DNA from 3 places in the Paenibacillus sp. GCM10027630 genome. Region 2 is predicted to be linked to each of the others. Evidence: riboswitches for the same ligand, from Rfam matches in the RefSeq annotation. Region 2 holds a riboswitch; each other region holds the start of a gene.
The links. Region 2 has a riboswitch for cyclic di-GMP ahead of ACFQ0C_RS03570 (diguanylate cyclase). Riboswitches for the same ligand answer to the same signal wherever they lie in the genome.

Region 1 (8,135 bases), on a different contig from region 2:
AAAGAAGCTTCGTTTTGCTGGTCCCGCTCGTGTCTATAACAGTGAAGAAGAAGCTACACAAGCTATTATGGCCGATGAAATTCGTAAAGGCGATGTGCTAGTCATTCGGTATGCAGGTCCCAAAGGAGGTCCAGGCATGCCGGAAATGCTTTCTGTGACCGCAATGATTGTAGGAAAAGGACTCGGCGGAGAGGTTGCGCTTATTACCGACGGCAGGTTTTCCGGAGGCTCGCATGGATTTGTAGTCGGACATGTTGCACCTGAGGCACAAGTGGGTGGACCGATTGCCTTGCTGCAAGAAGGGGATCTCATTACAATTGATAGTGAAACGCAAGAAATGAATTTTCAGGTATCTTCCGAGGAATTGGAACTAAGAAAGAAGAGTTGGAAAAAGCCTTCACCCAAGTTCTCGTCTGGCGTATTGGCCAAATATGCCCGGCTCGTATCTTCTGCTTCAATCGGGGCCGTGACAGATTTGGATATTGAATAGTTGAGGAGGGAATGGCAGGTGGATTTTTACGGACAGAAGGTGCTTCCCGCTGTACGCAAAATGAGAGATTTGGAGCTGTTATTAAACAGTCACTTTGAGTACTTGGTACTGTTGGACTGCCATATATCCCAGCTAATGAGTGTATCGCAGCTGGCAAGAAGTCATCAGAAGAAGCTGCTCATCCATGCTGATCTTATACACGGGCTAAAAAATGATGAATATGCTGTTGAATTCCTTTGTCAAACCATAAAGCCGGCAGGCATTATTTCGACGAAAAGTACAGCCATTGTGACGGCGAAGAAAAATAAATTGTTGGCCATTCAGCGGCATTTCCTGCTGGATACTACAGCCTTGGAAATGACTTATAAAATTACGGAGAAAAACCAGCCTGATTTTATTGAAGTGCTTCCAGGCGTGATGCCGCACATTATTGCTGAAATGTGCGGCAAACTGAACATACCGATTCTTGCCGGAGGATTAATACGCACGATTGAAGAGGTGGAGATGGCACTTCAGGCTGGAGCTGTTGCCGTAACAACTTCCCGCAAAGATATTTGGAGCCATTATTAGCACATGCTTACTATGTCTTAAGCTTTTTCTTGCTTCAATGGCTCCGTTGCATCATGGATGTGGCCGTCAAGAGTTTGCATCAGCCCAGCTGAAACCGAAGTTTCCCATCCGAACCGTGCAGCCATGTAGTCCATTACCGGCTGCTTCAAACGTTTTACAGCGTCTATATTGAAATATAACGAGCCTGTTCTGCGGATGAAAAAGTCCAGCGGCGTAACAACCATCTCCGCTTCGATTCCATAGAGCAGGGCAGCGAACCAAGCGGCGGGCAGTCCATGCTGCTTGGCTTCATCGTGATGTGCGATGTATAGCTCAAGCACACGGTCTACGTTGGAGCCGTAGCGGTGTACGAGAACGGCTGCTTCGCTCTCGCTCAATCCGGCGCTGACGCAAGCTCTGATCTTGGTTTTGACGAATGCGTCAAAACCACTCGATCCACCGACCTCTCCGCCGGAGAGACGAATGCTGTCCGTCTTGCAGCCAGGGAATGGGGCATGCCCTTCTTGCTGCAGCTGCGAGGCGACCAGGGTGACGATCCGCTCGGCCATTTTCCGGTAGCCGGTCAGCTTGCCTCCGGCTATAGTGATCAAGCCCGAGGGTGCGATAAAGATTTCGTCCTTACGCGATAGCTCGGAAGGTGATTTGCCGTCCTCGTGGATTAACGGACGCAGCCCCGACCAGCTGGACTCCACATCATTCGGGCCCAGCTTCAATGTCGGGAACATGAAATTAGCCGCGCGCAATATGTAATCCCGATCCTCTACGGTCATTCGTGGATTAACGATATCGCCGACGTAGTTCGTATCCGTTGTTCCGATATAAGTTTTACCATCGCGCGGAATTGCGAACACCATCCGTCCATCAGGCGTATCGAAGTAGATGGCTTGATTCAACGGGAACTTTTTGCCGTCGATTACAAGATGAACGCCCTTCGTCAGATGCAGCCGCTTTCCTTGCTTGGAGCCGTCGATTTCACGGATCGTGTCAACCCATGGACCAGCTGCGTTGACGATCCGTTTGGCGCGCACTTCTACGCTCAATCCAGTTATCTGATCAACAGCCTTGACGCCGACCAGTTTCCCTTGGTCATATATAAGCTCTTCGGCCTTTGCATAATTGACGGCTTTCACCCCGCGCTTCACTGCTTCCTTCATCGTTTCTATCGTTAAACGAGCATCATCTGTACGATACTCGACATAGTACCCTCCACCTTTGAGCATATCCTTACGAAGCAGGGGCTCCTTCGTCAATGTTTTGTCCTTGTTCAGCATAATTCTGCGTTCTTGTCTTCGTACTCCAGCCAGCAGATCATAAACCAGCAGCCCTACTGAAGTTGCCAGCTTGCCGTACGTTCCACCTTGGATAATAGGCAGCAGCATCCATTCAGGATTTGTTACATGAGGTGCATTTTCATAAACGATTGCGCGCTCTTTACCGACCTCGGCGACCAGCTTAAATTCCAGCTGCTTCAAATAGCGAAGTCCGCCGTGAATAAGTTTGGTTGAACGACTGGAAGTGCCGGCTCCGAAGTCCTGCATTTCGATCAAGCCTGTACTCATACCGCGGCTCTGTGCATCCAGGGCAATGCCTGCCCCTGTAATCCCTCCGCCAATAACCAATAAATCCAATGTTTGCTGACCAAGCTCTTTTAAATTCGCTATACGCTGCTCGCTTGAAAAATGTGCTCCCATTAACAATCCCATCCTTTTTTTCTATATGATTACAAACAAAAAAGACCGCAAACATGATCCCATTGCATGGCTTATACATTGGGTATGTTTCGGTCTCTCTGGTTCTCTGACCTGATTATTAACTTGTTAGTGCGTATCATATCATGCTCAGGAAGATTAATCAATACGGTTGACAGTGAAAATGATAGTGTGTTAGATTGCATCTGTGTAAACGTTTTTTATGGTTAAAGGATTGTGGCAGGGGGGGAGAAGCCATGAAACAAAAACGTTATGTTGTGGCGATAGACCAAGGGACAACGAGCTGTAGGGCCATAGTTTTTGATCCACAAGGGGCTATTGTCAGCACGGCGCAAAAGGAATTTACGCAGTTTTTTCCGAAATCCGGATGGGTAGAGCATGATGCGGAGGAAATTTGGCAGGTACAGCTGGAAGTACTTCGCGAAGCGGTAAAGTCGATTGACTTGGAGGAAATCGCAGCAATCGGTATTACCAACCAGCGTGAAACGACAGTGGTGTGGGATAAGCTGACCGGCAAACCGCTGCATAGGGCTATTGTTTGGCAATGCCGCAGAACAAGCGCAATGTGTGAGGAGCTTAAGCAGCAGGGCTGGGAGCCGATTATCCGGAACAAAACGGGCTTGGTGCTTGACGCCTACTTCTCGGGAACGAAGCTGAAATGGCTGCTGGATAACAATCCTGATATCAGGGCTAAAGCAGAGCGGGGAGAGGCTCTGTTCGGCACTATCGATTCATGGCTGATTTGGAAGCTGACCGAAGGCCGCCAGCATGTGACCGATGTAAGCAATGCTTCAAGGACCATGCTGCTCAATATCCATTCCGTGCAGTGGGATGATGACATATTGCAACAATTAAATATACCGAAGGCTATGCTGCCGGAGGTTAAATCATCCAGCGAGGTGTACGGACATACAGAGCTTCTGGGTGCAGCAGCAGCTGTTCGCATTCCAATTGCTGGGGCTGCCGGAGATCAACAGGCGGCATTGTTCGGTCAAGCCTGCTTCACCGAAGGGATGGCCAAAAATACGTACGGTACGGGCTGCTTTGTACTTAAACAAACCGGGGAGAAGCCGGTCATGTCGGAGAAAGGGCTTATTACGACCATTGCCTGGAGCTTGAACGGCAAAGTTTATTACGCTCTGGAAGGCAGTGTATTCAATGCGGGCACCGTTGTGCAGTGGCTTCGCGATGGGCTCGGCATTATCGAAAGCGCCGCTGAGACAGAAGCTATCGCGAGATCGGTAGAGCATACGGAGGGCGTCTATTTCGTGCCGGCTTTTACCGGCTTGGGTACGCCGTATTGGGAGCCTGATGCACGCGGCATGATTACGGGCTTGACTCGCGCTTCAACCAGAGCGCATATTGTTAGAGCTGCATTGGAGTCTATAGCCTTCCAAAGCAGCGAAGTCCTTCAAGTGATGGAGGAAGAGTCCGGTATACATCTGCGAGAACTGAGGGTAGACGGCGGAGCTGTGAAGAACGAGTTCCTCATGCAGTTCCAAGCAGATCTGCTTGGAGTTGCCGTAACTCGGCCTAGGGTCATAGAGACGACAGCGCTCGGAGCTGCGTTTCTTGCTGGGCTGGCGGTTGGATTATGGAGCGATTTATCAGAGCTGGAGCAGCTGAAGGGATACGACCGCTCCTTTAGCCCGGCTAAGGACGAGGCTTACCGCAAGCAGGCGGTTTCCGGCTGGCAGCGTGCGGTAGCTTACCAGTTGGGGCGGTAGTGGAGCGCAAATATAAGCAATTAAGCAGCTAGCCTATTGGTTGAGCTGCTTTTTGGATTACGATTATAGCATTCTCTCGACTAATAAGAAAAAAATGAATATAATCAGACTAACCACGATAAAGGCAAACTTATCGAAACATAAGGACGCAAAGCTACAGATCTAAGGGTTTAAAAAAAACTAAGATGGCTGGGTTGCCGAAGCAGTAAGTAGAAACGATCTTCTCGTGCATGCGATGGCTTTGTCGGTTGTTCAATAGAAAGAATCGAAACATCCGAGAGGTACTAACTTAAAATGCAATTTGATAACTACGACGATCTGATTGGAAAACGCTTGTCACACACTATTTTAGACGCAAGAGGCGTGATGTTGATTCCTAACGAGACTATACTTTTACCTAGCCATGTTGAGAAACTAGAGAAATTCAAGATCGACATCTTTGATATCCATGTTGAGTTGGTAGCAGAAGAACAACAACAATCTGCTGTTGCAACACCACCCGAAGGAAACCGACCTTAGAATTTATACCTATAGATACTCAAGAGTTAGTTAAACGGACGGAAACGCAGATGTAGGAGATCCACGACTTCGTCCATAAAAACGGCAAGGTTCCAGTTTCGGATATTGAAGATAAAGTGCTCCCTTTTATAATGGAAGTCACCAAAAAGCGGAATTTATATCAACTCTTTTCGGAACTCAAATCAAAGGGGGACTTTCGCTATAAACAAAGTGTCGGCGTTGCCGTTATTGCCACGTTGCTCGGAAAGTGGATGCAATGACGAAAGCGAATTAAACTTACTGACTACAGCTGCTAGCCTCTATGATATTGGCTCTGTTAAGCTTCCGCATTATTTGTTGCATCAAACAACATGGTACCAACCTCACGAATTTGAAATAGTAAAAACACACACTACTTTAGGATATGACCTTTTAAAAAGAATCAGGGATGGATCATCGTGTTGCGTTAGTTGCTTTGCAGCATCATGAAAGAGATGACGGAAGCGGATATCCTGCCAAATTAAAAGGAAACCAAATGGATCGACTGAGTAAGATAATCGCCTTGGCTGATGTGTATCTGGCCATGATTTCTGAGCGCCCTCATAGACCATCTTTTGTATTCTATCAAGTCATAAATGAACTCTATACGAATATTTTACAAAATCGTTTTGATCCCGTAATCGGCATGACGTTTTTGAATCGACTCATGTCCTCACAAGTTGGCAGTGACGTCAATTTTATCTGACGAAAGAAAAGGCAAGATCCTGCTGATTAATCCTAACTACCCGACAAGTCCATTAATTGCACTTGAGAATGAATTCATTGATTTGAGCAAAATGAATTCTGTCAAAATAAAAGATATTGTTGGTTGAATGAAATCCTTTGAGTCGTGGAAATAGTTGCTTTCACAATGACCCGGTTTCACACCCGCGGTACTCCGAAGGCGTCATACCTCCTCGCGTTTAAACGTTTTTAACAAAATGCTTATCGTCCCGGTATCCGACTTCTTTAGCAATCTGGCCTAGGCCTTTCGAGGCTAATACAACATTGACATAGCCCCTGCAGGCTAGGTTTTTGGTCAAGACCCCATTTAGTGGACATTGGAAAAAGCACTAGGCTGCAAGCTGGCGTCGCTTAAGCACCACCAAATATGAACTGTTGGAAGCCTGCAATTTAATGGAGAGGACCCGTTTGGGTCCTTTTTCTGTACAGTCGAACTCAGCTTTTCGAGCCATCATGTGCTGTATGAAAGCACCCGTAAATTATAGAAAGAGAGAGCATCCAATAGATACTCTCTCGACATACATATGGAGACGAGCCGTGGTGTTGCAAATCCTCAATTTTTCGTCATTCACTGCCGGAGCCGTTTACAGTCATTAGAAACTGCGGTAATCTATAGGTACATACTGGGAGGCGGCGAATAAATTGGATTTTATAAAGACCGTGCTGCGCCATTTCACACAATACAAACTCTTGTTCGGCCTATTTTTATTCAGCATTTTCGTTGAAGTTGCTTATACGGTTGCCGCCCCTTTGAGCCTGAAATATTTGGTGGACGAGGCCTTTACACCTAGGAACTTTCAAGTGTTCATTATCATTATGTTCATTCTGATCGGCGGCGGATTTTTCAACATTTGTGCAAGCGTGTACGGGGATTACTCGCTAGGGAGGCTGAGCAGCGAAGTGATCCGGAAGCTGAGAACCGAGCTGTTTATCCACCTTCAGAAGCAATCGCTGCCATTCTATCAACGATACAGGACCGGGGATCTTGTCACTCGCTTCGCTGCGGATATGGGTTCCATGGAGAGAGTCATTCGCATTTCGGCTCCCTTCTTTCTGAAAGAGACTTTAAGTATTATGCTCGGGCTCTTTATGCTGTTTTCAATTGAATGGAAGCTCACGCTGGCTATGCTTGCCGGCTCTATGCTGATGTTTCTCGGGCCCAGATTGCTTCAAGGCCGGGCGGCAACCGCCAATGTAAGCTATAAGGAAGCTCAGGAACGTTTCTCCAATACGGTCGATGAGATGGTCAAGGGGCACAAAACCATTAAAGGCTTGCACCAACAGATCAGGTTCCAGGAGCGGGCCCGGAAGCAAATTCACGAGCTGTTTGCCTTTGGCTTGAACTTGCATTTCATCAACTCGTTGATGGAACGGTTGCCTCTAACGGCATTATTAATACTAAACGGAATTATGATGGGCTTCGGCGGGTATTTGATTTTCCATGACCAGATGACGGTAGGCGGCTTCATGGCTTTTTTTACTTTGTTTATGTACGTAGGTCAGTCAGGCTCGAATCTATCGTTTCTGATCCCGAACCTCATAGATTCGGGCATTAGCTTCAGACGCGTCAAGGAAATCTTCGATCAGCAGCCGACTGTTCCCGAAGCCGCCATCCCTACACAGCTTCCTTCTTCTATAACCTCGATCCGGATGGACCGGGTCACCTTTGGTTATACCCCCGAAGCCGATCAAATACGGGACGTCAGTTTGCGAATTGCAGCGGGAAGCTATGCGGCCTTCGTCGGACCAAGCGGCTCCGGCAAAAGCACCGCGTTACAGCTGCTGTCCCGGTTTTATGATCCCAAGCAGGGCACTGTTGTGATAGATGAGTATGACCTGCGTACCGTTAGCGAGGCTTCGTTAAGAAAGCTGTGTACGTTAGTTAGTCAGGATACCTTTTTATTTAACGCCACGATCCGTGACAATCTGCTTCTTGACGGCGTTGAAGCTACGGATGAGGATATCATGGAAGCGGCGAAGCAGGCGAAGATACATCATGTTATCACAAGCTGGCCTGAGGGATATGATACACGGATTCACCATGAAGGGGGATCTTTGTCAGGCGGCGAACGCCAGCGCCTATCGATTGCAAGGGCACTCCTAAGAAATCCGAAGCTGTTGCTGCTTGATGAGGTTACATCGGCGCTGGACCCTGCTACAGAGGCGGATATCAATCAATTGATTCAAGAAATCCGCGAGCACAAGACGATTATATCGGTTACCCATCGGCTGGCTTCTGTAGTGAATGCCGATATCATTTATGTGTTCAGGGAGGGCCGCATCGTAGAATCCGGTTCCCATCAGGAGCTTTTGAAACACAACGGACTCTACTCCAGCCTGTGGGAAAAACAACACGGG
Region 2 (8,135 bases):
TCTCCTACCTTGCCATCGGATATTTGCGGCAGCCCCCAAGCTTTACCTTGTAAAGAGACGGTTTTCCACACGTCCTTGTTTATTTCATAAGCCTCTTTGACCCGCTTGGGAGCATAGGCCTCAAAGGCTTCTTCGACATTCATAATTTGACCCGAATCGACAAGATCGCCCAACAGCTCGGGAATATCGTGATTAGTAAGAAACAACACATCAGGCAGTTCGTCTCCACCTGACAGAGCGAGTTTGATCTTGGTAGCAAGCGCCGCGTTCTGGTCGGTTACAATCCATTTATTCTTTTGAATAATACCTAACCTGTCCTTAGCCCATCGCGTTATCGGGTTATTCTCCGTTGTATCGTTATATTTCAGCTTGTCGTAATCCCGCAATGCTTTTGCTGTTGTAATAACAACCGGCGGATCAAATTTAACGGCTTTCTGAGCTTTGGATTCGACCGAAGCCGCTTGTGGAATCGGCTCGCCCTGGCAGCCCGGCAGCGTAACTATGGCCAAGCTAATAAGTAGTTTGGTTTTAATAAACTTATGCTTATGCAGCATGGAGGCATATTCTCCTCTCCTGGCAATTTACAGAGGAATCCGAATCCTCAGCAGCGCCCCTGCCGGATCCAGCCGTCCGTATCTTATCCCTTCTTGTTAAGCTTATAGGAGAGCAGCAGGAAATACAATTACTATGAGATGTTTGATTTACCACAAATTATAAGAAAAGCTTCTGATCGATGCCCATTCGAGGAAGATACATTCGTGACTAAGTTGTAGCTTTTCTTGCAATATCAGACTTGTTCAGCTCTGCTGAAAACTTATAAACTCCGATATTATAAGAAAAGCTTCTGATCGATGCCCTTTCGAGGAAGATACATTCGTGACTAAGTTGTAGCTTTTCTTGCAATATCAGACTTGTTCAGCTCCGCTGAAAACTTATAAACTCCGATATTATAAGAAAAGCTTCTGATCGATGCCCTTTCGAGGAAGAGACATTCGTGTCTTAGTTGTAGCTTTTCTTGCAATATCAGACTTCTTCAGCTCCGCTGAAAACTCATAAAGTCTGATATTATAGAAAAAAGGAATAGGACTAAATCTCCTATTCCCTGCCTGGCCTGCCCGCCCAAGATGGCGCTATAATTTAAAATAAGGCTCTCAAATTATGACCTGCAGCCCCAGCTTTCCCATATCCTCGAAATAAGACGGGCAGGTTTTGGACACACAGCCTGGATCGCGCAGACGCAAGCCCCCTACCCGAGAGCCGATCAATGCGAGTGACATCGCCATCCGGTGATCATCGTAAGTATCCAGCGCCTCGCCAGCAACAGGCATCCCCGGATGAACGGTCAGACCGTCGCGGCGTTCCTCCGCTTGAATGCCAAGACGCGTCAAGGAGTCGCACATAGCGCTGATCCGGTCACACTCATGAGTACGGATATGCTCCACATCCGTTATCGTAATCGGCGCGTCGGCGAATGGGGCAAGTGCCGCAAGCGTTAGCGTCTGGTCCGACATTTCCCTCATGCTGATGGTGAAGCCGCCTTGCAGCATTTCTGGCCCCCAAAGCTCAATCCCTTCAGCATCGCTGTTCACCTTGCATCCCATCCGCTCAAACACCTTGAGCATGCCGATATCAGGCTGGAGCGTGGCTGCGGTCAGATTTGTAATCCGTATATGGCCGCCGGTCAGAGCCGCATAGGCCAGAAAATAGCAGCTGGTGGAAGCATCCGCCTCCAGTTGAATATTCTGGCCCTGATACCTCTCGGGCTCGATTATAAAATGATCATAAGCCTCGTTATGCTCCACTACAACACCGTAACGCTTCATGAGCTCTATAGTCATTCCTACATAAGCATGCTGCACCATTTTATCGGCTACCCTTATTTCGGTCCTTTGCTTGGCATAAGGGCTCGCAATAAGCAGACCGCTTAGAAACTGGCTCGAAACCGCCCCCGACACCGTCACTTTTCCTCCGGCAAGCCCCCTCGCCTCAATGCGAATCGGCAATTGCCCAATGTCTGCTGTATACCGAATATCCGCACCCATTGTATTTAATGCCTTGATCAGAGGCCGGACAGGCCGCTCACTCAAGCGCCTATTTCCTTCTAGCAGCCAACTTCCCCTGCTGCCTACTGCCAGCGCACCTGGCAGAAACCGCGCGATAGTGCCCGCCGCTCCGATATACAAGCTGCCTGCCGGATTAGGCCATTCCCCACCGGTTCCTTCTATCGATACCGTATTCCCCTCTACTTGCAAGCTAACGCCAAGCTGTTGCAGAGCATCCAGACACCAATAGGAATCATCGCTGCGCAAAATATCCCCGAGAATCGAGGAGCCCTCTGCCAAAGCAGAAATAAGAATGGCACGGTTCGTGTAGCTCTTGCTTCCAGGTACTGCAATGGCTCCGTCAGGCGGCTTCGTTGGCGGGTGAATTTCTACCTCCTCCCTATCGTAAAGCGCCGCCCATGGCGAGCGGGAATTTCGTTCCGGTTCTACCCTTCCCATTTGTTGAACACCTCTTTCCAAAAGCCTCTGTCAAGCTGCCTACTGCTTGTTCAGAGAGCTTCCCAATAGTTGAGCCCGCTGTCCTGACTTGCATGCTTCGAGCTGTTAGCTTTATTATAGGGAATAGTTAGACATATAAATAATTGAACTATTTTATATAATCCATAGAGAGGATCTATGTCATGAGTGCAATGGATCAGTACAAAGTGTTTTATTACACAGTGAAATGCGGGAGTATTACTAGAGCCGCGCAGGAGCTCTATATAACGCAGCCGAGCGCCAGCTATGCTATCAAGCAATTGGAGGAGCAGCTGGGAGTTCGTCTGCTTGTGCGCAAGCCCAAAGGAGTGGAAATGACGGAGGAAGGCAAGGTGCTGTACCATTTTGTAGAGCAGGCCTATGGATTGATTCTAGCCGGAGAGCGTAAGATCAGCGAGATGAAGTCTGTATTAAGCGGGACGATCCGTCTTGGAGCCAGCGACTCGCTGTGCAAATATTATCTCCTCCCTTTTCTCGCCGAGTTTCACAAGAAGGCACCGGAAGTACGCATCTGTCTGTCTCATGGAAAAACCGAGGATATTCTAAAACGGTTAGGCGACGGAGCTATCGATTGCGGCATCGTCCACCTGCCCGTAGATGACCGGATTCAGGTGCAAGCAACCAAAACGATACAGGACTGCTTTGTTGCAGGTCCGGAGTATGCTCGTTTAGCTGATTCTCCCTTAAATCTCAAAGAATTGGTCAGAAACCCTTTCGTCATGCTCTCGGCTCACAGCCGTTCACGCACCTTTTTCCACGCCTTCCTCCACACCTACGGCATTGATGTAATGCCCGACATTGAGCTCGGATCGGTGGATCTGCTTATTGAATTCGTCCGTAAAGGGATGGGCATCTCCATGCTTCCAAGGGATTTTGTGAAAGACGATTTAGAGGCAGGCACGCTCTTTGAGATTAAGGTGACCGAACCGATTCCATCCCGTTCTATAGGAGTTGTCACCTTGCCTGACGGCACCTTGCCCCTCGCTTCCTTGTTTTTTGTTAAGGAGCTAACCACACATTTGAAGCCTGCTGAAGGCCCGGAGTCATTTGAACTACAGATTTAAGCCTAAAGTCCTAAATTTATCTTAATGTAAAAAGGATATTCAGCTCCCCTGTCAAATACTATCCATTACAAAATATACATCTTCCGATGTCAAAGGCAAACCTGCTCGAAAGGGAGGGACGCAAAGCCACGGGCCTAAGGTTATATACTACGGCAGCCGAGTTCCCAACGAAGGTTCTTAAAATCTACCTTTGGTAGATTTTTTTGTTTTCGTAAATGTGTAAAAGTGGGACATATGCAGTTTGAATGGGAGAAACTATGATGATGACTTACACCAAACTTCAGACAAAAATAACGATTATGCTTGTGATTATTTTGACTGTCTCCATTGGTTTAAACAATGTCATTGGCACCTATCTGTTTCAAAAAAAATACTTCGAAGTGCTTGAGGAGCAAATTCTAGTCATAGGGCAAAGTCTGAAAAGTCAATTGGACCGCATTCATTCGCTCGGAATCACAGACAGGGATCTGGTTGGATTCGATGAGCAGTCCAAAGAAATACTTTGGAAATACAAAGAGATATCCATAATCTATGTAGTGAACACCGATGGCCGGGTGCTTTTCAAGAGTAAAAATCAAGAAACCAGCAGCGCTGTCTTGGATGTCCCTGAGCTGTTGGACGCAGTTAAATCGAGCAGGGAAAGCATCGTTTCCTATAATTATCAAGGCAATCCTTATTTAGGCGCAGTCATCCCGTTTCTTGACAATAATGAAACCTCCTACGAGGGCTCCGTTGTGGTTGTCGTGGAAAGCAACAAAATCAATCACAAGCTGTCTTCCCTTTATAAATACCCAACGCTTCTCTCCTTGCTGTTTTTTGTCCTGTCCTTCTTCCTTATCATGCTAGCCTTGTCTAGTTGGGTCACAAACCCTCTCAAAAGTATGGTTCAGCATATGAATGAAGCCGCCGCCGGGAATTTACGCAGCTATGCCAATACAACTGCACGGGATGAGATAGGCCAGTTAGGCCGTGTCTTTAATCGGATGTTGAAGCAAATCTCCGGGCTGCTGATGCAAACGGCACAAACCGTTGAGCTGGAAGGACGTTACAACGCGGAGTTTAAACAAAGGCAAGACGGGGAGAAGCTGCGGCATGCGCTTTCTTCAGTCAGCTCGACATTGGATGAGGGGGAGGTTAACGAGCGAATTCTCGCTTCCTTAAGGGAGCTGGTTCCTTACACCAGTGCTGCATTATGGATTCAGCATTACGATACGCTGACAGCCATGATAACCCGGTATGATGAATCTTCCAGCGGTTACAAAGACATTGAATACGCGGAAAAGCAAGCTAACGAAATGTTCATCCTACTTCAGCAGGAAGAGCAGCCGATTGTAAAGGAAATGAACCGGGTCAGCTTCCTTCACTTGCCTATCTTGATTGAAAGCAAGGTTCGGGGAATGATCATTGCACAGAACCACAGCCCCTATATTCAAAGCGAGGTGGGGCTAGCCTTCACCTACACCAGCCAAGTAGGCAGCTATATTCAGAACGCTCAGCTATATCGTCAAATGCAGCGGCTGGCTGCAACGGACGTATTGACCGGGATTCATAATCGGCGGCATTTCTTCGAGCAAGCCGTCCGCATTTTTCAGCAGTCTGTCGATACGTTCAGTCATCTTGGCGTTATCATGTTCGATGTTGACCACTTCAAGGGGGTCAATGACCAGTACGGGCATCCTGTCGGCGACCTGGTGCTGGCGTCTGTTGCCGGACGCGTCAGCACCTACCTGCTGCATGACGAATCACAAACCTTCTGCCGTTACGGCGGTGAAGAGTTCGTCCTCTTGATCAACAACACCTCTAACGAATCGGTTCAAGCTTTAGCAGAACAAATTCGCAGAGGGATAAGCGACTTGAGCTTCCCTACAAGCCACGGAGATTTGCAGGTGACTGCGAGCCTTGGCATCGCCTATCGCAATGAACAAGCCGAAACGCTGGAGAAGCTGCTGAAATACGCGGACAATGCGCTGTATAAGGCCAAAGCTAGCGGGCGCAATTGTGTAGCTGTAGCTGATGAGTGCTAGAGCTTAAAGGCGCATCGTTCAAAGACACTAAACCATCGACCCTTCAGGAGCATCGTCATCTTCTGCCATCGTTGTTTTCCCAGAAGCCTTGCGGTATTCGGATGGGGACATCCCGGTCTGCTTTCTGAATAACCGCGAGAAATAATACAGCTCCATCCCAATCCCTTCAGCAATATTGGAGATCGACAATTCAGTGGTGGCAAGCAGGCGGCGGGCTTTCTCCAGCCGCTTCTTGTTTACGTACATGATCGGGGACAAGCCCATCATCGATTTAAAGTAGTTCATGAAATAATTCGGGTGAAAATGCACCAGCTTCGCCAGCTCATCGATAGACATCGATTCAGCCAAATGGCTCTCGATGTAAGAGAGCACGCTATTGATTTTGGAATTAGTCGTCGTTGCAGTCAAATGCAGCTCTTCTTTGGAGGAATGCTCGATATATTCGGAAATCATCTCAAAGAGAATCGATTTAATGCGCAGAGGAGCGAATACCGCGTTGCTGTTATGCAGCTCGATCAATTCTTGAAATTGACGCTCCAGCTTCTGCTCGTCGCTTACTTCAATCCAATGCGGCAGCTCCAGCATCTGAAACAGGTTGATATCCCCCATCGTAGCCGAGAAATGACACCAAAATTTCCCCAATGTATTATCCTCGTTTACAGGCGAGTACGAAAGCTTCATTCCCGCTGGCAGCAAATAAAGCTGACCCTTGCGCGGGCTGTAGTCTTTACCTCGAATATGAATCCACCCTTCACCCTCACGGATAAAATAAAACCGGTTCACATCCGTCATCATGTTCGTGGCACGCCAATTTTGCGCAGTTTTCGTATAATGTGCTGTTTGCAGCGTTATTTGTGTATTTTCTAAATAGCTGCGAATCAGCTGAAGCTGCAGCCTGTCCTGATCCATGTCATCCATCCCTTTGGGCTTTAAAATCACAGAACCCTATTTATTCTAGTGTTCCAACCGACATAGGTACTTATCAGCCGATAACACCTTAGCATTGTGCAAATGTTTGCTATTATCATACATCCTCACAGTCGCATTTGCATACTACAATATGTACATAAGGCATTGGTTTTCTCACGAGAACCAAGCCAATTTCGCTAAAGCCAATAAAAACAATGCTTACGATACTGGTTTCGCTAAAGCGAAACCCTTAGGAGGAAAACAGAACCATGAGCGTAACCCGTCAAAAAATTTTAGTTCTGCACCTTGCAGATCCAGACCTCGAATCCCGCACCGTTGCTTGGGCGCTGTACGACAGCACCATTCCGAAGGGGCAGCTTCAAATGAACACCGGTGATTCCAACGAGCCGCTGTACGCTTCCGTGCTGGATGCAATGCGTGATGGCTGGAATGTCATTCAGCTTCCGTCTATGCCGATTTTTTTAAGCGGATACGAGCATGAACAAGGGCATCTGCCTTATGAATATGTTTTGGAAAAGAAGGTGACTATCCATGAGTAGCGTTGATAAGAAGCATCTCTTAACGGCCAAGCAAATGGCTGAATTTGCCGTAAACGGGTTTCTGAAGCTTGATGAGATCGTACCGCAAGAGCTGAATGAAGCGGCTTATAAAGAGCAGCGTGAATTTCAAGGCAACGGCTCCACCTATTGGAATGAATCAAGCATTATCCGCGAAATTTTTGAGCTGCCGCAAGTTAAGGGCGCAATCCAAAGCTTTCTCGGTCAATACCCGATCTACGACCACTCATTTATGCATATTGTGCGGGCCAAGCACTTGAAGGGTCAATTTTACCACGCTGATTCCGTTATTGACACCCGGCCGTTCGGCTTCGATATTCAAGCGTTCTATTTCTCCCATGATGCACCGGATGAAATGGGCCCTACCCTGGTCCTGCCGGGCTCGCATCTGCGCAAGGTGAGCAACGGCAGCATCGCCCGCTACAAAAATATCGTCGGCCAAAAGCGGATGGTATCCAAAGCCGGTTCCATTGGCTTCCTTCATCATGGCATTTGGCATTGTGCGCAGCCGAATCACACAGATGATACACGCTATGTGTTCAAGCTGCGTCTTCGCCCCGGCCAAGAGCAGCGCAGCTTGTTTAACACCGATGACTACAACAGTCCGGAAGTACGCGATGTATTCAAAAAAGCGTACCATCCATGGTGCGGCGATGAGGCACGCGTTAATCAGATCCAAACAGCCAAGTTCTGGCGTTATTTATGCGGTGACGACAAGGTGGACACCTCATTCGAAGGCGTACTCACGCGGATGGGACAATAGTGGCCGATGAAAGGATATGCCTTTGAAAAATAAGCTTCCTACAATTCAAACCTGCCCGAATAATCCGGAAAAACCACAACAAAAACTAGAAAAACCATTAAAAACAACAAAAACCAGTCAAAACACGGAAACAATGTGTTAGACTGGTTTTTGTTTATGGTCCTCTCAACATCTAACTGGAAAAGCTCCCGCTAATCTGCCCATTTCTTCGCGTCGGGTCGAAGTAACTGGAATTCCCGGCGCTAATTTAACACTTT
Region 3 (8,135 bases), on a different contig from region 2:
GCGGCACAGCTGTGAGCATCGCGGCGCTAATCAGCAGCGGGAGCGCTGCCTTTTGTAAGAACTTAACCAATACATCCACCTCGTCTCAATGCTTCCATTTTATACAATTAGACGCACGAGGGACTGCAAGGTTGCTCGGGCTGGTTCATTTTCTACTTATACGCAAAAGAAAAAGCCACTCACCCAATAAGGGCCAGCAGCTTTGAGCATTCTCTATTAAGCCTTTACACTGGTTCCTCCTGCGGTGCTTCAACTTTCTCAGAGGAGCGAAGCGGTATTTCCTTAAGAAAGAAAACCAGCAATAGTGCCAAAATCAATAACCCGGCCCCGCTAAGAAATACAGTGGACAACGTTTCGCTCAATACAGCACGGAGCATATCCATCAGTTGTGCAAAATAAGATTGAAGTTCTGCCGGTAGTGAGGCCTGAATTATTTTCAATTTGGGTTGATCCAATAAAACTTGCGGATTTAAAAAAGGTGCCAATTGTCTCGCATGCTCAGGATCTAATTGAGATAAATTCACACCTTTTCCTGAAGCGATCGTTTCTTCCAGATTTCTTTTAAGTATAGAGGTCATGATGGAACCGAACACGGCGATCCCTATCGTTCCTCCCAGATTTCTAAACAGGGTTGCCGTAGCCGTTACTACACCCAACTGGTTTATCGGGACTGCATTTTGAGCGACGAGTGTAAAAACTGGCATACCTAAACCCAATCCCACACCGAACACGCACATACTCGCTACAGCTAATGCAATACTGTTCATAAATGTCATCATTAGCATACCGATAACCATGAAGGAGATACCAGCGATTGCATACCGCTTATATTTACCCGATTTGGATATCCATCGTCCGGACATACTGCTCAATACGACCATCGTCAATGACATAGGCATGTTAACAAACCCTGATTGGGTCGGACTTAAGCCCTTAACCCCTTGTACAAAAAAGGGCAAGTATACCATAGCGCCCATCATTCCAGCATTCATAAGAAAACCAACAAGATTGGAATTCGTGATGATCCAGTTTTTAAAAAGATGCAGCGGCATTACGGGGCTTTTCGCTTTACGTTCAATAAGAACCAAGATAACTGCGAAGATTACCGCCATTATTAAAAGACCAATAATCTGTATGGAACCCCAAGAATATTTGGACCCCGCCCAAGAAAAGCCTAATAAAAGCGCAATAATGGAAAGTGACAAAAATAACGAGCCCCAATAATCAATCGATTCCGATTCAACACGTGGCACCTTTGGAAACATCCGCAAGATCATTACGAAAGCAACAATTCCCAGAGGCAAAAACGCCCAGAACAACCATTTCCAATCCATATGATCTATCATCACACCACCTAAAGTCGGTCCAATAACACTCGAAAAACCGAAAATAGACATCATGACTCCTGTCCATTTCGCTCTTTCACGGGGCATAAATAAATCACCAACGGCCATTGTTGTAACCGACATCAAAACTCCGCCGCCTAAGCCCTGAATGCCGCGATAAGCGATCATCTGAAATATATTGGTGGATAGTCCCGTAAGAAAGGCACCTATCATAAAAACGACAATCCCGGATAACAAGAATGGTTTACGCCCGTAAATATCCGATAGCTTACCTACCAGAATTGTAGCAACTGTAGATGTCAGCATATAAATCGTAATAACCCAAGAATAATAATCCATGCCGCCCAGCATAGAAATAATTCTTGGCATAGCTGAACTGACAAGCGTTTGATTAATGGCTGCAAAAAACATCGATGCCAATAAGGCGATCATAACGATAACTTTCTGCTTTTGTGACAGGTTGTCCATTCGCTGCCTCTTTTCTATTGTTCTCATGCCTGGCTGTCGGAATTATCGTTAGGTAGGCAACCTATTTTAGCGAGATATAAAATATATAAATTTTCAAAACTTATTTTGAGTAACTGCCTTAATAATTATTCGCATTTATGACTTTAATTGTCAGCACTCAAACGCTAGTACTTTGTCAATAGAACTTTATCACCGGCATTTCCGTCTAGTCCTTTATTACCAGCAATAAGAATGATATACTTTTAAAAAAATGGATAGTAATTCTTCTGTATATACGATAAGAGCAAAACTAATGAAAATTAGTGACGCAAAGCTATTAGGGGCTAAGGCGAAATCATTCGCTAAGCTTGCCAGCTGCCGAAGGAAGGGATCAACAACTCCCCTTGTTCATCTTATAAGGGGGGTTTTTCTTGTGTGAACGAATCAATCCGCCTACTAGAAATGTTAATAAGTAGACCCCTGAAAGGTGATAAAAATATGGCTAGACTAATGATTGCAGATGATTCTATGTTTATGCGATTGATGATTAAGAACATTCTTTTAGATTTAGGGCATGAAATTGTTGCCGAAGCTTCGAATGGGCTTGAGGCAGTTTCTCTATTCATCCAGCATTCTCCTGACTTGATTACGCTGGATATTACTATGCCGGAGATGAACGGTATTACTGCATTAAAGGAGATTAAAAGCTACAAGAGTGACGCCAAAGTAATTATGGTGTCTGCAATGGGGCAACAATCTATTGTTATTGAAGCCATCTCCATTGGAGCTAGTGATTTTATTGTGAAGCCTTTTGATAAAGACAGGGTAGCAGAAGCTATACAAAGAGCGCTGAAGATATGATGCCCATGCCATGACATCTACACTTGTTTACAGGGAACCCTTGAATATACAATTAGCTGTGAACCAAATAAACATCAATAAATCTTCACAATACGGTCTCCATATAGCTGATATTTTTTATAAAGATACTGCTCAGAGAAAATAACAGTTAATCCGCGCATTAATCTAAGGTATAATGGTAGCCATAGACATAAATTACAGGAGTGGATAAACGATGTATAAAATGCTGGCAATCGACATTGACGATACGCTAATTAATGATGAGAAAGAAATTACGGCAGGCACCAAGCAAGCTCTGGAGCAAGCATTAGCACAAGGAGTTACGGTTACATTGGCTACCGGACGGATGTACGCTTCAGCGAAGCAGCTGGCCTCCCAGCTGGGGCTGAATGTTCCTTTGATTACCTATCAAGGATCTCTAGTGAAAAATGCCATAGACGGCAAAATTTTATACGAACGATCTGTGCCTGTAGAAGCAGCCCACTACCTTTTTGATTACTGTGAGCGCAACGATCTGCATTTGCAAACGTATTTTGACGACATTCTGTATGCGAAAGAGCGCAATGAAAAAATCGAAGCTTACGCCGCGCTTTCCAAAATTCCTTTTACCGTGTATCCGAATTTCAAAGAGCTGGCTGACAAGCCTTCTACCAAACTGCTAATAATTGATGATCCCGCCAAGCTTGATGAAATTGCTATTGAGCTTCGCAAGGAAATCGGACATTTGGTACATATTACGAAGTCCAAGCCTCATTTTCTGGAGATCATCCATCACGAGGGTACGAAGGGCGATGCGCTCCGTTACTTGGCCGGTCAATACGGCTATGATATGTCCGAGGTTATATCAATCGGCGACAGCTGGAATGACCATGAGCTGCTGGAAGCTGCCGGATTCGGAGTGGCGATGGGCAATGCGGTAGACTCACTTAAAAAGATAGCCGACTATATTACGCTCAGCAATAACGAAGACGGCGTCAAGCATGTCGTTGAAAAATTCGTGCTTCAGACTTCCCTTTAAGGGAAAGCTGCTCTTATAAATAAAGAGTAATAAGCCGTGATTTCCTGCTAAAGGAGAATCACGGCTTTTTCATTTTTAATATTCAATCCGTCCGCCATAAAATCGTCATTTCTGTGGGATATCCGGGTACATTATATTCTTGGGATAACCCTTATAATGGAATTATAAGTCAGTTAATTAAGGAGGGATTTATGTGACTGTCCACAAACTCCAACGATCTACTCTCTGGTTTATCGCACTTACATTTCTTATATTAGCAGCAGACCTGACAGTTGTACGAACCTCATCGATTAACGAGAAAGATTGGCTGCTCGTCTATGCCGTTATGTTCGATTGTATGCTGGTAATTCCTTTTCTCTATTGGTTATGTATGTTACGGGGCAAAGGAAAATCCATCTCCAAGGTACTCCCCCTGCCTTTGCTAGGTGGGTTGGCAGCATGGCTTGTTCTTCCTGTCTCAATGCGCAATCATATATGGAATGGGATATGGCCTATAGAGCTTCTAATCATTGCTGTTGAGGTTACTTTTATTGCCTATGAGGTCAGGATTTTATACCGTTTCTTCCGGTGCTTTAGGCAGGTTGCTCGTGAAGAAGCTAATACTGGAGAAGCGCTTCGCAAGGCGGTACACGAAACGATTGGAAGAGGCAAGCTGGCCTCCTTATTGCTTCATGATGTCAGTGCAGCCTATTACCTTTTATTTTCGTGGAAAAGAAAGACGCTAGCTAAACTCGAGCATTCCGTTGAATTTTCCTACTATAGGAAGACCAGTCAAAGGCTCTATGCAGCAATTCTTTCCAAAATCCTCATCATCGAAGGCATTTGTGTTCACTTTCTGGTTCAGCAGTGGTCTGATTGGGCAGCCTGGATTTTGAGTATCTCCGACTTTTGGCTGCTGGCTTTGATCTGGAGTGACTACCGTGCCTCTGTCTTGCAGCCCGTTAAGCTCCAAGACGGTATACTAAAGCTCAGGTACGGATTACGGATTCAGGCGGATGTCCCCCTTCAGCTGATTGCCCATACAGCAACCGCACTTGAATATCAGCTGGAAAAAGAGGAGCAGCGGGATGCAGCTTTACCTCTCTTGGCCGCACCCAATATCCGTATAGAGTTGAAGGAACCGATTACTGTGGAAGGCTTGCTGTTTTTACCACGTAAGGTGACCAAGATTTTTTTGGCGTTAGATGAGCCTGAGACATTTGTCCGTGAGATTGAAAAGCAAACCGATTCATATCTGGGCTAATCTGCGATAATTCAAATGCGGGGAAGCGACATTGCCCGATCTTAAAATTCAGCGGCGAATTTTAGCCTGCCCAGCCTGGCTCTCCGTCCATCTGCGTCTGTAAGCTTCATACTGCTGATGCGGAAGCTGGACTTCACCGCCATGGCATATGCTAACAAGCTTGGGCTTCAGCTGAGCAACAATGGCACCACTCTCCACAGCTTGCTCCATATCCGCAGTAAAACTTGCCATCGGCTGCTTCAGCTGTCCGCGCTTGGTTGTAAACAAATCTCCTGCCAGCAAAACTTGATCCTGCTCATGGTAGTAGGCAATATGACCCGGCGAGTGACCTGGCGTCAGATAAGGAACCAATCCGCCAATCGATTGCATATCGAGAGGCTCGACAATCCCGGGCTCAACGGACATTTGCGCTTTTTTACGCCCCGGATATGGCAATTGTCCCTCCATATAAGCAATTTCTGCTTCATGTGCGTAAACCGGAACTCGATGTGTTTCGCGTATTTTTTTGATGCTGCCGGTATGGTCAGAATGTCCGTGGGTTAGCACTATCCGCTCCAGCGGCAGATTCAATGCCTTTATCTGTTTCAACAGACCGCCCGCCATCCATGGAATTCCAGCATCCACCAAGGTCAGACCACGTTCTGACTTCACAATCCATACACTAATTGGAATAACTATCCATATGGTGCATTTCCAAATATGCTCCGATATTTGTGTGATTTTCATTATTTTCAACTCCCCTATCCCTCAATTTTGGATTTTTTAACCTTCTGCTTCTTATCTTTCTTGGACTTCTCCTTATCTTTTTGACCTTTCGTTTGTCCTTTCAACGGGTTCTGCACTTGTTCAAGCTTATGCTTTATGCCTAGCAGCACAATCTCTATGGATTGATCCAATAATGGAATGATGCGCTCCAGCAGCGGCTCTAACGGTTCCTCGCTATTCAAATAAGTACTAACCATTCCATTCATCACGAAAAAATACACCCGGCTGTGATTGATCCGCGCCTCCGATGTCTCTGCCGGAATAATCCGGTTGACGCTTTCGGTCAGGTGGCTGAACAAACGATTGCGCAGTTGGTTTACCTCACCTGCCGGGTTCACTTCATCAACACGCACGGACTTTACATTGAATATGACTGTGACCATGCTTTTATGGGATAGACAAAAGCGGAGGAAATGTCGGCTGATCTCCAAGAGCTTCCCCGTTGGGTCTAACGACTTTTCATTCATAACCGAAAGAAATGCAGCCTCCAAGGTTTGCAAAGGCGGAATAGCCAGCTGCTCCAGCAATGCCTCCTTATCCTTAAAATACAAATAAATCGTTGTATGCGAGCAATTAGCTTCTTTGGCAATTTCTCGCATTGTTACAGTATCGTAACCTCGCTCTGTAAACAACTTGCCTGCCGCTTCGGCAATGCTTCGCTTCGTTTCTTCCGAACGAAGCTCTTGCTTGGACTTCTTTATTGATTCCAACTAATAGCCCCCTCACTACAATTATAACCAACGGTTAGTAACCTATGTTAATATAATAACCGTTGGTTATAAAAATTTCAACTTCTATCTCAAAAAGCTTGTCAGTCCATAAGAATAAGGCTGAATCCCAACTCGGTACAGGCAGTGAAGATAACCATATAGGTTAATGAAAGTTAACAAAAAGAGCTGCGATAAATGATTGATCCCGTTGAGCGGTAGTGTAACCCTTTAAACTAGCACCTATCCGGTCTTTCTGTCCAGGTGGTACTATCCATAGAAATAAAATAACGAGGCTGTCCCAAAAGGGTATCAGTGAATGAATCAGTTCCAAATTATGAACAAATACGCCTCCAAAACCACTATGTAAGCGGAAATGGAAGCGTCTTTTTTGTAGGAAAATTCCCCTCAGAGTGGGGGTTTAAAAATCCAAAAATGAGTTCGGCCGCTTTTTGGATGTTGCTTAAGTGATGGGGCGAGAAGCGATGTTCAAAGGCTGCTTTCAATCTAGAGGAGGCCATGATTTGTCGGGGCCGCTGCGGAAAGAAAAGAAATAGATGGAAATCCTCACGCTAATCCAGGGTGGATATCAGCCAAAATACGTAGAATTAGCAGGAGAAATTCCAGCTATAAGACTTGGAACGCTATTTTCGGAGTAACTAACTTGACATTTTCCTGATAATTGCACGGAGTGCGCAATACTGCCATGCAAAGCCTTAACCGAACCACGAGCCATGAACCCGATACCCGCGATTAGCAAGCGTTGGAAAGCGACCTCATCTTATGCGTCACTGAATACACAAGAATGTGCAAAAAGAGCCTTCAACTATTAAAGTGGAATTGAGGGCTCTTTTGCAATGAAGGGTTGTCTCAAAATGTCTTTTGGTACAGCCCCGTTTGTACGTATAATTCAATGTGCAGAACCTATATGGCTGTCTGCTGTGATACACCAAATGACTACAACTCCACCATAGCCTTAATCACTTTGGTCTCCGGCTTGAGCCAGCTGTCAAAATGCTCAATCATTTGTTCAAACGGTACTCGATGGGTGATGTAGCTCCCTACGTCGATGCTTCCGCTTTTTACTGCCTCCATAACGTTGTCAAAATCTTCCTTGGTTGCATTCCGGCTAGCCAGCAGCGTCAATTCATGCCTGTGGAACTCAGGATCATTAAAGCTAATATCCGCTTTTACCAATCCCACATACACCAGCTTTCCTCCATGAGCAACAAGCCCGAAGGAGTCCGTCATGGAACGCAGATTTCCTGTCGCATCAAATACTACCGTCGGGAAATCACCCCCGGTAATTGCAGCCAGCTGCTTCTTAGGCTGATTCAGCGCATTGACCGCATGATCGACTCCCGCCCATTTCTGGCAAAAGGCTAACCGTTCATCATTGATATCCATAGCAATGACTTGCGCGCCGCGGTGCTTTGCGAATGCCATAACTCCCAGTCCAATGGGTCCTGCTCCAACTACAAGCACGGTCTCACCGCTTTTTAGCTCCGATCTTCTTACAGCATGTGCACCAATACTAAGGGGTTCCAATACGGCGGTTTGATCAAGTGTAAGTCCGTTCGTCTGAATTAAGTGAGTAACAGGTACGGACAATAGCTCTCTCATTCCTCCATCACTATGTACGCCAAGCACCTTCAAGTCGGTGCAACAATTGGTTTTGCCATTGCGGCAAGCGATACATGTCCCGCATTGCATATAAGGGATAATCCCTACTTGATCGCCAACCTGCA

Region 1: another riboswitch for cyclic di-GMP. It lies ahead of ACFQ0C_RS06390 (hypothetical protein); the one in region 2 lies ahead of ACFQ0C_RS03570 (diguanylate cyclase).
Region 3: another riboswitch for cyclic di-GMP. It lies ahead of ACFQ0C_RS20085 (response regulator); the one in region 2 lies ahead of ACFQ0C_RS03570 (diguanylate cyclase).

The regions. Positions count from the first base shown of each region.
Region 1 covers NZ_JBHTGY010000011.1:38,999-47,133, reverse strand. Annotated here, with positions in the region: gene ilvD (dihydroxy-acid dehydratase) at 1-490, shown strand, start outside; gene ACFQ0C_RS06405 (glycerol-3-phosphate responsive antiterminator) at 509-1,060, shown strand; gene ACFQ0C_RS06400 (glycerol-3-phosphate dehydrogenase/oxidase) at 1,078-2,751, opposite strand; gene glpK (glycerol kinase GlpK) at 3,006-4,496, shown strand; cyclic di-GMP riboswitch class I at 4,610-4,698, shown strand; gene ACFQ0C_RS06390 (hypothetical protein) at 4,791-5,015, shown strand; gene ACFQ0C_RS06385 (HD-GYP domain-containing protein) at 5,443-5,739, shown strand; gene ACFQ0C_RS06380 (ABC transporter transmembrane domain-containing protein) at 6,420-8,135, shown strand, end outside.
Region 2 covers NZ_JBHTGY010000006.1:26,026-34,160, reverse strand. Annotated here, with positions in the region: gene ACFQ0C_RS03585 (type 2 periplasmic-binding domain-containing protein) at 1-554, opposite strand, end outside; gene aroA (3-phosphoshikimate 1-carboxyvinyltransferase) at 1,152-2,501, opposite strand; gene ACFQ0C_RS03575 (LysR family transcriptional regulator) at 2,684-3,604, shown strand; cyclic di-GMP riboswitch class I at 3,689-3,773, shown strand; gene ACFQ0C_RS03570 (diguanylate cyclase) at 3,868-5,628, shown strand; gene ACFQ0C_RS03565 (helix-turn-helix domain-containing protein) at 5,656-6,537, opposite strand; gene ACFQ0C_RS03560 (hypothetical protein) at 6,807-7,097, shown strand; gene ACFQ0C_RS03555 (phytanoyl-CoA dioxygenase family protein) at 7,090-7,878, shown strand.
Region 3 covers NZ_JBHTGY010000038.1:10,005-18,139, reverse strand. Annotated here, with positions in the region: gene ACFQ0C_RS20095 (stalk domain-containing protein) at 1-70, opposite strand, end outside; gene ACFQ0C_RS20090 (MDR family MFS transporter) at 225-1,814, opposite strand; cyclic di-GMP riboswitch class I at 2,087-2,176, shown strand; gene ACFQ0C_RS20085 (response regulator) at 2,292-2,654, shown strand; gene ACFQ0C_RS20080 (Cof-type HAD-IIB family hydrolase) at 2,869-3,672, shown strand; gene ACFQ0C_RS20075 (hypothetical protein) at 3,866-4,915, shown strand; gene ACFQ0C_RS20070 (MBL fold metallo-hydrolase) at 4,964-5,641, opposite strand; gene ACFQ0C_RS20065 (TetR/AcrR family transcriptional regulator) at 5,656-6,390, opposite strand; gene ACFQ0C_RS20060 (zinc-binding alcohol dehydrogenase family protein) at 7,345-8,135, opposite strand, start outside.